2 regions of the Nonomuraea sp. NPDC051191 genome follow, and region 2 is predicted to be linked to the other one. Evidence: riboswitches for the same ligand, from Rfam matches in the RefSeq annotation. Region 2 holds a riboswitch; the other holds the start of a gene.
What was found. Region 2 has a riboswitch for S-adenosylmethionine ahead of ACIA8R_RS00830 (aminotransferase class V-fold PLP-dependent enzyme). Riboswitches for the same ligand answer to the same signal wherever they lie in the genome.

Region 1 (7,139 bases), on a different contig from region 2:
GCGCTGAGGCCGTACATGAAGGTGGCGAACGCGCCGAGCAGGAGATAGATCAGCCAGGTCGGACGGTCCCGGAGGAGTCGGATGGGCACTGAGACCGTCGACACCCGGCAGCCTCCGTCATTGGCAGTGAATCCGACTTCTCATGTTAAAGCAGAGCATCGAGCTGGGATTCCAGCCACTTGTGCGGCGGCAGCGCGGTGGCCGCCTCGTACAGCCGGTCGCGGCGGCGCCTGCGCTCGTCCTCGGGCATCACCAGGGCCTCGTGCAGCGCGGCCGCCGTGCCGCTCACGTCGTAGGGGTTGACCACCAGCGCGTACGGCCCCAGCTCGGCCGCCGCCCCCGCCTCGCGCGAGAGCACCAGGGCGCAGCGCGGCGACAGGACGGGCCCCTCCTTGGCCACCAGGTTCATGCCGTCGCGGATGGGGTTGACCAGCAGCACGTCCGCCAGGCGGTAGGCGGCCAGCGAGCGCGGGTAGTCGTCGTTGACGTTGAGGATGACCGGGTCCCAGTCCTCGGTGGCGTACTCGTCCTCGATCTCGCGCGCGCAGCGCTGCACCGACGCGGTGTACTCGCGGTATTCGGGCAGGTCGTGCCGGCTCGGGTAGGCGAAGGCCAGGTGGACCACCTTGCCGTGCCACTCCGGATGGGCGGCCAGGAACTCCCGGTAGGCCAGCAGCCCGCGCACGATGTTCTTGGACAGCTCGGTGCGGTCGATGCGGACGATCAGCCGCCGCCCGGCCACCTGCTCGGCGAGCGCGGCCATGTGCGACTCGACGTCGGGCTCGCAGGCCCGCGCCCACAGCGCAGCGCCGTCCACGCCCAGGCTGTGCACGCCGACGCGCGTCTTCCTGCCCTCGTGGGTGACCGTGCGGGCCGCGCGGTCCACCCGCGCGCCCAGCAGCGCCTCGCAGCAGTCCATGAACGCCGCCGCCCACCGCGCGGTGAGGAAGCCCGCGTGGTCGGCCCCCAGGATGCCGTCCAGGACCTCCCTGGTCACCGCGTCGGGCAGCAGGGAGAAGTACTCCGGGGGCGCCCACGGCGTGTGGCTGAAATGGGCGATGCGCAGGTCGGGGCGCTCGGCGCGGAGCATCGCCGGGGTGAGCGTCAGGTGGTAGTCCTGGACCATCACGCGTGCGCCGTGCCCGGCCTCCTCGGCCAGCGCCAGCGCGAACGCGCCGTTGTAGTCGCGGTAGGACTCCCACTCGCGCCGGAACTTGGTGCCGAAGCTGGGGGAGTTGGGGATGTCGTACAGCAGGTGGTTGACGAACCACAGGGTCGAGTTGGCCACGGCGTTGTAGGCGCGGTGGAAGGTGGCCGCGGGGATGTCGAGCATCCGCAACGCGCCCGTGTCGTAGCCCGTCCGGTCGAGCCGGCCCCCCGGAGCGAGGCGTACGGCGCTGCGGTCGCCGTCGGACAGCGCGGCGCACACCCACAGCACGCCGTGCTCCTTGGCCACCCCCGACAGGCCCGAGACCAGGCCCCCACCACCGCGTTTCATGGTCAGCTCACCGTCGTCGTCGACGGTGAAGGAGACCGGCCCGCGGTTGGACGCCACGAGAACGCTGTTCATTTGGGCTCCCTTCGCCCATAGGATCCCAGCTATGGCGCTAGATGAGCTAACCGAGGAACTCGCCCGCTCGGCCGCGGCCGGAGACCATCGCGCGCTCGGCGAGCTCCTGGCCAGGATCGAGCCTGACGTGATGCGCCACTGCGCCCGGATCCTGCCCTATCACCAGGACGCGGAAGAAGCCTCGCAGGACACACTGCTGGCCGTGGCGCGCAACATCGGGCGGTTCGAGGGGCGGGCCAGGTTCAGCACCTGGCTGCACATCGTGACCGCCAACTGCGCGCGCACCACGTACCGGTCGCTGAAGCGCAGGGCCGCCGAGCAGACGTCGGAGGAGCTGCCGATGCAGAAGCCGGACGCGCGGCGGGTCAGCGTGATCGCCGGCTCGCGGCTCGACCTGCTCGACGCGATGGAGGCGCTGGAGGCCGACAAGCCCGACCTGGCCCAGGCGCTGGTGCTGCGCGACATCGTCCAGCTCGACTACAACGAGGTGGCCGAGCAGCTCAACATCCCGCTCGGTACCGCCAAGTCCCGCATCCACCAGGCCCGCAAGTACGTGCAGGGAGTCCTCGGGGAGGACTATCGGTGAGACAAGCTTTCTCACCTTCTGAGATGGGTGGCCGTTTCGGCCACTTGAGAAGGTAGAGTCCCTTTCGACAACTGAATATTGCTCATCCAGAGGGGTGGAGGGACCGGCCCTGCGAAGCCCCGGCAACCCTCCCGGCTTGTACTCGCGACCTGGCGAGGCCGACCGGGACAAGGTGCCAATTCCGGTTCGCGGTCAAGGTGGCCGCGGGCGAAGATGAGGGAAGGCCTCGCTTCATGTCGCTCGACTTTGGTCCTGCCGTCGCTCTGTCCTGCCGCGAGTGCGGCACGCGCTACCCCCTGGGCCCCAGCTTCGCCTGCCTGGAGTGTTTCGGGCCGCTCGAAGCGGCCTACTCCTTCGGCCAGGTGACCCGCGCGGACATCGAGTCCGGCCCCGCCAACATCTGGCGCTACCGTTCCCTGCTTCCGGTCCCCGCCGACGTGGCGAGCAAGCCCAACATGAACCCGGGCTGGACGAAGCTGGTCAAGGCCGGCAACCTCGGCAAGGCGCTCGGCCTCCGGTCCCTGTTCGTGAAGGACGACTCGGGCAACCCCACCCACTCCTTCAAGGATCGCGTGGTCGCCATCGCCGTCGAGGCGGCCAGGAACTTCGGGTTCCACACGCTCTCCTGCTCCTCCACGGGCAACCTCGCCGGCGCGGTCACCGCCGCCGCCGCGCGGGCCGGCCTCGACGCGTGCGTGTTCATCCCGGCCGACCTCGAAGCGGCCAAGATCGCCATGGCCCGGGTGTTCGGCGGCCGGCTGGTCGGGATCGAGGGCACCTACGACGAGGTCAACCGGTTCTGTTCCGAGCTGATCGGTGACCCGCTGGGCGAGAGGTGGGGGTTCGTCAACGTCAACCTGCGGCCGTACTACGCCGAGGGGTCCAAGACGCTCGCGTACGAGATCGCCGAGCAGCTCGGCTGGCGGCTGCCGGAGCAGATCGTCATCCCCATCGCCTCGGGCTCCCAGCTCACGAAGATCGACAAGGGGTTCAAGGAGCTGATCGCGCTCGGGCTGGTCGAGGACACGCCGTACAAGGTGTTCGGGGCGCAGGCGGCCGGGTGCTCGCCGGTCTCGACGGCGTACAAGGCGGGGCACGACGTGGTCCAGCCGGTCAAGCCGGACACGATCGCCAAGTCGCTGGCCATCGGCAACCCCGCCGACGGGCCGTACGTGCTGGACATCGCCCGGCGTACCGGCGGGGGTGTCGAGGACGTCACCGACCCGGAGATCGTCGCCGCGATCAAGCTCCTGGCCTCCACCGAGGGCATCTTCGCCGAGACCGCGGGCGGCGTCACGGTGGGCGTGCTGAAGAAGCTCGTCGAGACGGGCAGGCTCGACCCCGAGGCCGAGACCGTGGTCCTGAACACCGGCGACGGCCTCAAGACGCTCGACGCGATCAGCGACGACGCGCGGCCCACCGCCGTGATCCGGCCCTCTCTCGACGCGTTCCGCGCGACTGTCTGACAATCCAGGAAAGGCAACAAAAACCATGAGCGTTTCTGTGCGGATTCCCACCATTCTGCGCACTTACACCGGGGGTAACGCCGAAGTGAGTGGCGAAGGGGCGACTCTTCGTGACGTTCTCGCCAAGCTCGACTCCGACTACCCGGGGATCGGCGCGAGAATTCTGGATGAATCGGGCAAGATTCGTCGTTTTGTCAACGTTTACGTTGGCGAAGAGGATGTCCGTTTCGTCGAAGGCTTGGACACTCCCGCCCCCGAAGGCACACAGATCTCCATCATCCCCGCCGTCGCGGGCGGCTGACCGCCGGACCCCCCGACTCTTGAAGGCGCCCCTTGTGGGCGCCTTCTTGTTTTAGAACCCAATTCAACTCGAACGACTCAGCCTTCGATGAAATTAGCGGTTTGTCGATTGACTCTGTTGCCAAACCCCGTGCCACAGGTATGGTCGAGGGCGATCGTATGGCTGATTTTCCCAAAAGTCAGGCGATTACAGGTCTCGCGGAGGAATGGGCGAGATCTGCGAGCCCAGTAAGAGGAGTCGGAAGTGGCGCAGGGCACCGTCAAGTGGTTCAACGCGGACAAGGGCTACGGCTTCATCGCGGTAGACGGTGGTAAGGATGTATTCGTCCATTACTCAGCGATCATGATGGACGGGTACCGATCTCTCGAACAGGGTCAGCGCGTCGAGTTCGAGATCACGCAGGGCCAGAAGGGGCCGCAGGCGGAGTCCGTCCGCGCGGTCTGACCCACCGTCGCCGGTGTGAACCGGGCGGCACGCGCGGCAGCGCAGTCCGCGTGAGCCCGCCACTGTTTCCTCCGTCGGCTTCGCACGGCGGGCCGCACCTCCTGGGGCGGCTCGCCGTACGAACCGGTGTGCCCGATGACCTGCCCGATGACCTGGGGCAGGGGGCCCGTGGCTTGCACTCGGCAGGGTAGAGTGCTAAACAGTTCGTTGGCACTCTGTATGGCAGAGTGCCAACAACCCGGATCGAGACGATGGGGTCTGCCGAACGGAGATGCAGACCCATGCCGTCGCGGGCGTCGGCTCGGTCCAGCACACGCCACCCTGCATCTGGGAGGTCTAGCCTTATGGCAGCCAAGATGATCGCGTTTGACGAGGACGCCCGGCGCGGTCTCGAGCGCGGTATGAACCAGCTCGCCGACGCCGTCAAGGTGACCCTTGGTCCCAAGGGGCGCAACGTCGTGCTGGAGAAGAAGTGGGGCGCTCCCACGATCACCAACGACGGCGTCTCCATCGCCAAGGAGATCGAGCTCGAGGACCCGTGGGAGAAGATCGGCGCCGAGCTGGTCAAGGAAGTCGCCAAGAAGACTGACGACGTCGCCGGCGACGGCACCACCACGGCCACCGTGCTCGCCCAGGCGCTGGTGCGCGAAGGTCTGCGCAACGTCGCCGCCGGCGCCAACCCGATGGCACTGAAGAAGGGCATCGAGGCCGCCGTCGAGCGCGTCAGCGAGGAGCTCTCCAAGCTGGCCAAGGACGTGGAGACCAAGGAGCAGATCGCCTCCACCGCCTCCATCTCCGCCGCCGACCCCGAGATCGGCTCGCTCATCGCCGAGGCGATGGACAAGGTCGGCAAGGAAGGCGTCATCACCGTCGAGGAGAGCAACACCTTCGGTCTCGAGCTCGAGCTCACCGAGGGCATGCGCTTCGACAAGGGCATGACGTCGATGTACTTCGTGACCGACTCCGACCGTATGGAGGCCGTGCTCGAAGACCCGTACATCCTGATCGTCAACAGCAAGGTCTCGGCCAACAAGGACCTGCTGCCGCTGCTCGACAAGGTCGTGCAGTCCGGCAAGCCGCTGCTGATCATCGCCGAGGACGTCGACGGCGAGGCTCTGGCGACCCTGGTGGTCAACAAGATCCGCGGCCTGTTCCGCTCCGTGGCCGTCAAGGCCCCGGGCTTCGGCGACCGCCGCAAGGCCATGCTGGGCGACATCGCGATCCTGACCGGTGGTCAGGTCATCGCCGAGGAGGTCGGCCTCAAGCTGGAGACCGCCACCCTCGACCTGCTCGGCCGCGCCCGCAAGGTCGTGGTGACCAAGGACGAGACCACCATCGTCGACGGCGCCGGTGACGCCGAGGCGATCTCCGGCCGGGTCAACGAGATCCGCGCCGAGATCGAGCGCACCGACTCCGACTACGACCGTGAGAAGCTGCAGGAGCGCCTGGCCAAGCTGGCCGGTGGCGTGGCGGTCATCAAGGCCGGCGCGGCGACCGAGGTCGAGCTCAAGGAGCGCAAGCACCGCATCGAGGACGCCGTGCGCAACGCCAAGGCGGCCGTCGAGGAGGGCATCGTCCCCGGCGGTGGCGTGGCGCTGCTGCAGGCCGGCGCCAAGGCGTTCGACAAGCTCGAGCTCAACGGCGACGAGGCCACCGGCGCGGCGATCGTGAAGAAGGCTCTGGAGGAGCCGCTCAAGCAGATCGCGGTCAACGCCGGTCTCGAGGGTGGCGTCGTCGTGGAGAAGGTGCGCAACCTGACCCCGGGCGAGGGCCTCAACGCCGCTTCCGGCGAGTACGTCAACATGTTCGAGTCCGGGATCATCGACCCGGCCAAGGTGACGCGCTCCGCGCTGCAGAACGCCGCCTCCATCGCGGCGCTCTTCCTGACCACCGAGGCCGTCATCGCGGAGAAGCCCGAGAAGACCCCTGCTGCTCCGGCCGGCATGCCCGGCGGCGGCGACATGGACTTCTAGGCTTCGCCTGGTCGCTGACGCATCAGAAGGCGGTTCGGATCTCCAAGGATCCGGCCGCCTTTTGTTGTGTCCAGTGCGGTCACGTTTAGTAGTTATTGACTACGGAAAGTAACGACACGAAGTGACATTCACCGCACAAAAGGAGTAGTTACATGAATTCCCGCACCGCGCGCGTTCTCGGGCTCGGCGCCGTCATGCTGGCCGCCGCTGCCGCCATGACCATGCCGGCCGAGGCCGACGACCACGGTTACCTGGACGAGTCGCTGGAGTACGTGGACGTACCCTACTGCGCGGGCTACCTGGAGCTGTACGACCGCGACTACTGCGCCTCGCCGTCGAGGTGGACGTCGTCGGACCAGCGTGAGGACCTGTCGGACGCCTTCGAGGACGAGTCGTCCGACGATCGCGCGGACGTGTCGGACGAGAGCGAGGACACGTCGGCGAACGAGGGCGCGGACGTGTCGGACGAGAGCGAGGACGCCTCGGCGAACGAGGGCGCCGACGAGGGTTCCGACGAGGGCGAGGACATGTCGGCGGACGAGCGTGAGGACACCTCGACCGACGCTCCCGGGGACATCACGTTCGCGGACGGCACCGTGCAGGACGACTGAACCCGTCTGGGTGACGCGGGGGCGTACGAGACCCGACGCGGCACCACGGCGAAGGCGCTCCGTATGCGAACGGGGCGCCTTCGCCGCGGTGTTGTGCCGAACTCGGCCCCCGAACCCGGGCCCAGAACTCGGACGCTGAACTCAGACGCTGAACCCGGACGCTGAACTCAGACGCTGAACTCAGATGC
Region 2 (7,139 bases):
ACGACCAGGGCCGAGCCGCCGAGCCAGATGAGGGCCAGCACGTCGTAGCGTCTGTGCAGGTACAGGGCCACCGGCAGCAGCGCGATCAGCACCAGGTAGACGCCGAGGAACCACAGCGGGCTGAGCACGAGCAGCACCACCCGCCACATCCACTCCACGTGGAAGGCCCAGGTGACGACCGCGCCGACGGAGATCCACACGCCGCACAGGAACAACGCCGGCAGGGACAGCGCGCGGATGCGCCGCCACACGAACGCCCCGATGCCGACGCCGCGCGCCTGGGCCCGGTTCCAGGACAGCAGGTGCACGTGGCCGCCGACGTAGAAGAACAGCGGCAGCACCTGGAGCAGCCAGGTCAGGATCCACAACCCGGAGGTGAAGCCGAGCGGGCTGGTGGGCTCGGGGCCGGTGGGCTTCCACTCCAGGATCGTGAACGCCCAGTGCCAGACCACCACGACGATGAGGCTGAGGGCGCGCAGCCAGTCGACGTACTTGTCGCGTTCGGGGGTGCTCACTTGTCGATGTCACCCACGACGAAGAACATCGAGCCGAGAATGGCGATCATGTCGGCCACCAGCGTCCCGGGCAGCAGCTCGCGCAGCGCCTGGACGTTGCCGAACGACGCCGAGCGCAGCTTGAGCCGCCACGGCGTCTTGTCGCCCTTGGAGACCAGGTAGTAGCCGTTGATGCCGAGCGGGTTCTCCGTCCACGCGTACGTGTGGCCCTCCGGCACCTTGAGCACCTTCGGCAGGCGCTGGTTGACCGGCCCGGGAGGCAGCTCGCGCAGCCGGGTGACGCACGCGTCGGCGAGGTCGAGCGAGACCTTGAGCTGCTCGAACAGCACCTCGAACCGGGCATGGCAGTCGCCGTCGCGCCGGGTGACGACCTTGACCGGCAGCTCCCCGTACGCCAGGTACGGGTCGTCGCGCCGCAGGTCGAGATCGACGCCGGAGGCGCGGGCGATGGGCCCGCTGACGCCGTACTGGAGGATCTGCTCGCGGGTCAGCACGCCGACGCCCTTGGTGCGGGCGAGGAAGATCTCGTTGTTCAGGATGAGGTTCTCGATGTCGGGCACCCGGCGGCGGGTCTCGGCCACGGCCTCGGCGACCCGGTCGAGCCAGCCGAGCGGCAGGTCCTCCTTCAGGCCGCCGACCCGGTTGAACATGTAGTGCATGCGCCCGCCGGAGATCTCCTCCATGACGGCCTGGATGCGTTCGCGCTCGTTGAAGGCGTAGAAGACGGGGGTGATCGCGCCCAGTTCGAGGGGGTAGGAGCCGAGGAACATCAGGTGGTTGAGCACCCGGTTGAGCTCGGCCAGCACCGTACGCGCCCACACGGCCCTGACCGGCACCTCCATGCCGAGCAGCCGCTCGGCGGCCAGCACGACGCCCAGCTCGTTGGCGAACCCCGACAGCCAGTCGTGCCGGTTGGCGAGCATGATGATCTGGCGGTAGTCGCGGACCTCGAACAGCTTCTCCGCGCCCCGGTGCATGTAGCCGATGATCGGCTCGGCCGCCGTGATGCGCTCGCCGTCGAGGGTGAGCCGGAGCCTGAGCACGCCGTGCGTGGAGGGGTGCTGGGGACCGATGTTGAGGATCATGTCCTCGGTCGCCAGCTCCTTCGCGCCGGCGCCGATCCCGACCACGCGTTCCGTCATAGGGCCCATGCTGCCACCGTCCCGTAAGGTGAGCCAGCGTGGGGGATGGTCAAGGAATCGTATGGCAACGCATCCCGAAGCCAGACATGGGGATCAATACCGGGAACGGGGGGAGAAAGCACTGTGAGAAGAGTTCTGTTTGATGTGGCGGCCCTGATCTCCCGGGTGGTACTCGGCGTGATCTTCGTGGTCCACGGCTGGCAGAAGTGGCAGGGCGGGCTGGGTGCCGCGGCGGGACAGTTCCGGGAGATGGGCATACCCATGCCTGGGTTGTCCGCCGGATTCGCCGCCATTGTGGAGCTGATCGGCGGCGTCCTGTTGATCCTCGGCCTGCTGGTCCGGCCGGTGGCGTTGTTGCTGCTCATCGACATGATCGGCGCGGTCGTCTTCGTGCACGCAGGACACGGGGTGTTGTCGCAGAACGGGGGATGGGAGCTGCCGGGCGCGCTCGGCGCGCTCTCGCTGATGCTCGCCGCGCTGGGTGGCGGCCGCATCGGCCTCGACGGCATCGTCCACTCGATGTTCCGCCGCCGCAAGGAACGCCGGATCGCCGAGGACGACCTCGCCGCGCACCGGCCGGCCCGGCGTGCCGAGCCGACGACGGTCGTCACCGAGGGGCCCGTGACACAGCCCGGCCCGGAGAGCGGCCCGACGCGACCCGAGGGCGGCCCGACGACGCCGGTCCGGCCCGAGGGCGAGGTCGAGCAGCCCAACGTGCCGAGGCAGCCCAACGCGCCGCGCCCCGGGCACCTCAACGACGAGGACATGAGGGACATCGACGCCCTGGTGTCCGACGAGCCGCCCCACCCGAAGCCGCCCAACCGCTGAGCTCAGCGGCCGACCAGGTCCCGCAGGGCCTCGACCAGGCGGTCGACGTGCTCCTGCGTGCTGCCGATGCCGATGGAGGCGCGTACCGCGGAGGCGGTCCCGTCCTCGCAGCCGCCGTCCGAGGTGCCCAGCAGGTGCCGGACGAACGGGTGCGCGCAGAACTTTCCGTCACGCACGCCGATGCCGTACTCGCCGGACAGCGCCTCGGCCACCTCCCGGGCCGAGTAGCCGTCCACGACGAACGACACGATCCCCACCCGGGGGTGGTCCTCGCCCCACAGCGACAGCTCGCGCACCCCCTCGATCGACGACAGACCGGTACGCAGCCGGGCGATCAGGCGCTCCTCCTCGCGCACCAGCTCCGTCCACCCGGTGGCGGTGAGCGCGTCGCAGGCGGCGGCCAGGGCGATGGCGCCGAGCACGTTGGGGGTGCCGGCCTCGTGGCGGGGCTCGGGGTCGTCGTGCCACTCGGTGGTCTCGCCGACCGAGCGCACCGCGCCGCCGCCCTTCAGGTACGGCTCGCCCTCGGCCAGCCAGTCACGGCGTCCGATCAGCACCCCGGCGCCGAAGGGCGCGTACAGCTTGTGGCCGGAGAAGGCCACGTAGTCCAGGTCGAGCGCGGTCAGGTTGAGCCTGCGGTGCGGGACGAGCTGGGCGGCGTCCACCAGGATGCGGGCGCCGTGCCGGTGGGCGATGTGGGCCAGGGCGGCGATGGGCCACAGTTCGCCGGTGACGTTGGAGGCGGCGGTGACCACGAGCAGCTTGGGGCCCTCGATCCCGGCCAGCGCCTCGTCGGCGGCGCGGACGGCCTCACCGGGGAAGGCGGGCGGCGCCAGGCGCACGGACCGCGCCCAGGGCAGCAGCGAGGCGTGGTGCTCGGAGTCGAAGACGACGGCGGTCGCGTCCTCGGGCAGGCAGCGGGCCAGCAGGTTGGTGGCGTCGGTGGTGTTGCGGGTGAAGATGACGGCGTCGTCGGCACGGGCGCCGACGAAGGCCCTGACCGTGTGGCGGGCCTGCTCGTACCGGGCGGTGGTGAGCTGGGAGGCGTAGCCCGCGCCGCGGTGGACGCTGGAGTAGGCCGGGAGCGCGGCGGCGACGGCGGCGCTGACCGGCTCAAGACAGGGGGCGCTGGCGGCGTAGTCGAGGTTGGCGTAGCTGACCAGGCGGCCGCCCTTGACCGGCACCTCCAGGTCGGCGCCGAGCACGGCGGGGATCGGCCGTCCGGAGGGGGCGGCGGGGGTCTCGGCGGCCTGGGCGGGCACGGAGTTGAAGATCGTCAAAGTGGACATGGCACGGCTCCTCACGGGTCGGTCGGACCCCTGGGAACAGCCACGGAGCCCGCGCTTGCCCGCCACACCTCGTGACGGACCAGGTCTTCACCCGGGGCACCCCGCCGCGGACGCGAGGGTTGCCGGCCAGCTAGCCGGGGCTTGTCGCTGGCACTCATGACCTACGACGGCACTATAACCGACACCGAGGCACGATTCGCAAGCCCAGCAGGTCAACCCGTCTCATAAGATGAAATAGTGCGCTTTGATCCCTGGAATCCGGATTTCGTCGTCGACCCCTATCCGGCGTACGACGAGCTGAGGCGCGAGGCGCCCGTACGCTACTTCGAGCCGTCCAACCAGTGGCTGATCTCCCGGCACGCGGACGTGAACGCGCTGCTCAGAGACCGCCGGCTGGGCCGCGACTACACCCACGTCGCCACGCACGAGGAGTTCGGCCGGCAGCCCGAGCCGGAGTTCCAGGAAGCCTTCTGGCGCGTCAGCAGGAACGGCATGCTGGAGGTCGAGCCGCCGGACCACACGAGGCTGCGCCGGCTGGTGTCCAAGGCGTTCACGCCGCGCATGGTCGAGTCGCTGCGCCCGCGCGTCCGGGCCATCGCCGAGAGCCTGATCGACGCGTACGTCGAGAAGGGCGGCGGCGACCTGATCGCCGAGGTCGCCGAGCCGCTGCCGGTCACCGTCATCGCCGAGATGCTCGGCGTGCCCGAGCAGGACCGTCACCTGCTGCGCCCGTGGTCGGCCGACATGTGCGGCATGTACGAGCTCAACCCCAGCCTGGAGACCCAGCACCAGGCGGTGCGCGCGGCCGAGGAGTTCGAGTCCTACCTCAAGGACCTGGCCCGCGAACGCATCGCCAACCCCGGCGAGGACCTGGTCAGCGCCCTGGCCGCGATCCCCGAGCTGACCCTCGACGAGCTGGCCGGCACCTGCGTCCTGCTGCTGAACGCGGGCCACGAGGCCACGGTCAACGTCTCCGGCAACGGCTGGCGGGCCCTGCTGAAGAACCCCGGCGAGCTGGCCCGGCTGCGCGCCGACCGTTCGCTGCTGCCGACCGCCATCGAGGAGCTGCTGCGCTACGACACCCCGCTCCAGCTCTTCGAGCGCTGGGTGCTGGAGGACATCGAGGTCCACGGCGTGCGGATCCCGCGCGGCTCGGAGGTGGCCTGCCTGTTCGGCTCGGCCAACAGGGACCCCGAGGTGTTCGAGGACCCGGACCGGCTCGACCTGGGCCGCCCGGACAACCCGCACATCTCCTTCGGCGCGGGCATCCACTTCTGCCTGGGCGCGCCGCTGGCCAGGATCGAGCTGACGGAGTCGTTCACCGCGCTGCTGGACCGGGTCGGGACGATCGAGCTGCGCGCGGAGCCGGTCTACAAGCCCGGTTTCGTCATCCGCGGCCTGCGCTCGCTCGACCTCGACGTCACCGGCTCTGGCTGAGCCAGCCGAACCCGCCCAGCCCGGCCGGATCGATCAGCTCTGCCTCCTCCGACGCCCGCGACAGCGCCCGTACGTAGGCACGCGGATCGGCGGCGGCGAGGTCGACCGGCGGCCGGGCGCCGGTGAGGCCCAGCGCCCGCAGCATGTCGCGCTGTGTGGACAAGGTTGTGGATATCGCGCCGGCCCGCCGCCCGGCCTCGGCGCACGCGTCGAGGGCGACGTGGGCGGTGATGTCGCAGGTCCCGTCAGGGACGGGGGCCACGACCGCGCCGCCGCGGTAACCGGTCAGCGTGCCACAGAGCGGTCGGTTATCCACAGGGTGTGCATAATCCACGGCTATCGCCCGGCCGTGGGTGAGACGTACCAGAACGGAGGCCCAGGCCTCGTCGCGGGGGCGGCCGATCTCGGCGCGGGTGCCCACGTGCGGCAGCGGCCACCAGCGTTCGAGCCATTCGCGGTCGGCGGGCCGCAGCGGGCCGCCGAGGCGCTCCTCGCCGGTCCTGGTGTTGACCATGACCAGACGGGGGCCGCCGGAGGTCTGCTCGGCCACGTCGAGCGGGATGTTGTCGAGCCACTCGTTGGCGACGGCCAGCCCGGTGATGCTGGACGGCAGGCAGCGGCTCCATTCCACCTGGTCGGGCAGCCCGGCGGGCCGGGGCGACAGGTCGACGCAGGTGACCCGCAGCCGGTCGCGCAGAGCGGGCTCGGCCGCCGCGAGGATGCGGCTGACCAGCACCCCCTCGCCCGCGCCGACGTCGACCAGGTCGAGCCGCTCGGGGGAGCCGAGCTCGGAGTCCACCTCCACCAGCAGGGCCAGGACCGCCTCCGCGAACACGGCCGAGGCTCCGACCGAGGTGCGGAAGTGGCCCGAGGGGCGTTCGCGGAGGTAAAAGCCCTCCTCGCCGTAGAGCGCGCGTTCCGTGGCGGCGCGCCAGGTGAGCCACATGAGGGTGACTATCTCATGACCGAAGGGTTCGACACGCAGAGTCGTTCATTGACTACTCTTGGTCGCTACATTGCGCTAACGTTTACGCACTGTCACAGAGCGACTGCGTTTCGCCCATCCGCGGTAAGCGGCGAGCCGGATCGCTCCACCGAAGCATTGCGGCCCTGAGGCCGCAGACTGAGAGGAGCCCCCCGTGAAGAAGGTTCTGGTCATGGCAGGTGCCATCGCCCTCCTGGCCCTGGCGGCCCCCGCGCACGCCGACGACGTCACCCACGGCAACAACGGCATCCTGAGCGGCAGCCCGATCCACCTGCCCATCACCGCCGTCGTGCCCGTCTGCGGCAACAACATCGGCATCCAGGCGGTGCCGATCAACGGCTGCCAGGGGAGCCCCAACACCGCGGTCTACAGCCGCTGAGGCAGGGAGAGCCCGGACCGCTCGCGCGCGGTCCGGGCTCTGATCCCGGCCGGTCAGTCGGCGGATGACCGGTCAGTGCACCTCCAAGAGGTCGCATTCAGGCGGGCGTCGGGTTGTCAGGACTCGGCGCCCGTCGTCGTGCGTGGACCCCTCTCCTCATCTCTTTCGACAGGGGGTGCATGATTCGTATGCCCCTGTCGCATTTGTCGTTAACTCAACGGGCGGCAAAGCGCCGGACATGCCGGAACGTGTTCGACGGCCCCCGACCTGTCGGCCCCCGCCCGCCGGTTACGCTGGTCCGCAGTGCCTTCACGGTGCCACCACGGTGCCGTTGCGGTCGACAGGGGTGAGACGTCATGGACGCAGGTGATCGCCCGGCACGGCTGACCGTCGGCGTGCTCGGTGCGGGCAAGGTCGGCTCCGTGCTCGGCGCCGCGCTGGCTCAGGCGGGCCACCGGATCGTGGCCGCGAGCGGGGTCTCCGACACCTCGCGCAGATGGGCCGCCGACCGGCTCGGGGTCGAGCTGACCCGGCCCGACGAGGTGGTGGCCGCCTCCCAGCTCA

Region 1: it holds a riboswitch for S-adenosylmethionine, as region 2 does, so the genes downstream of both, thrC (threonine synthase) here and ACIA8R_RS00830 (aminotransferase class V-fold PLP-dependent enzyme) in region 2, are expected to answer to the same signal.

Annotation. Positions count from the first base shown of each region.
Region 1 covers NZ_JBITEZ010000004.1:28,987-36,125, forward strand. Annotated here, with positions in the region: gene ACIA8R_RS11815 (MFS transporter) at 1-104, opposite strand, end outside; gene ACIA8R_RS11820 (trehalose-6-phosphate synthase) at 146-1,570, opposite strand; gene ACIA8R_RS11825 (RNA polymerase sigma factor) at 1,602-2,156, shown strand; SAM riboswitch class I at 2,236-2,376, shown strand; gene thrC (threonine synthase) at 2,390-3,622, shown strand; gene ACIA8R_RS11835 (MoaD/ThiS family protein) at 3,648-3,923, shown strand; gene ACIA8R_RS11840 (cold-shock protein) at 4,167-4,367, shown strand; gene groL (chaperonin GroEL) at 4,712-6,340, shown strand; gene ACIA8R_RS11850 (hypothetical protein) at 6,493-6,951, shown strand.
Region 2 covers NZ_JBITEZ010000001.1:173,726-180,864, reverse strand. Annotated here, with positions in the region: gene ACIA8R_RS00845 (acyltransferase) at 1-515, opposite strand, end outside; gene ACIA8R_RS00840 (NADH-quinone oxidoreductase subunit D) at 512-1,657, opposite strand; gene ACIA8R_RS00835 (DoxX family membrane protein) at 1,781-2,485, shown strand; gene ACIA8R_RS00830 (aminotransferase class V-fold PLP-dependent enzyme) at 2,488-3,774, opposite strand; SAM riboswitch class IV at 3,821-3,936, opposite strand; gene ACIA8R_RS00825 (cytochrome P450) at 4,012-5,211, shown strand; gene ACIA8R_RS00820 (SAM-dependent methyltransferase) at 5,195-6,157, opposite strand; gene ACIA8R_RS00815 (chaplin family protein) at 6,351-6,575, shown strand; gene ACIA8R_RS00810 (DUF2520 domain-containing protein) at 6,932-7,139, shown strand, end outside.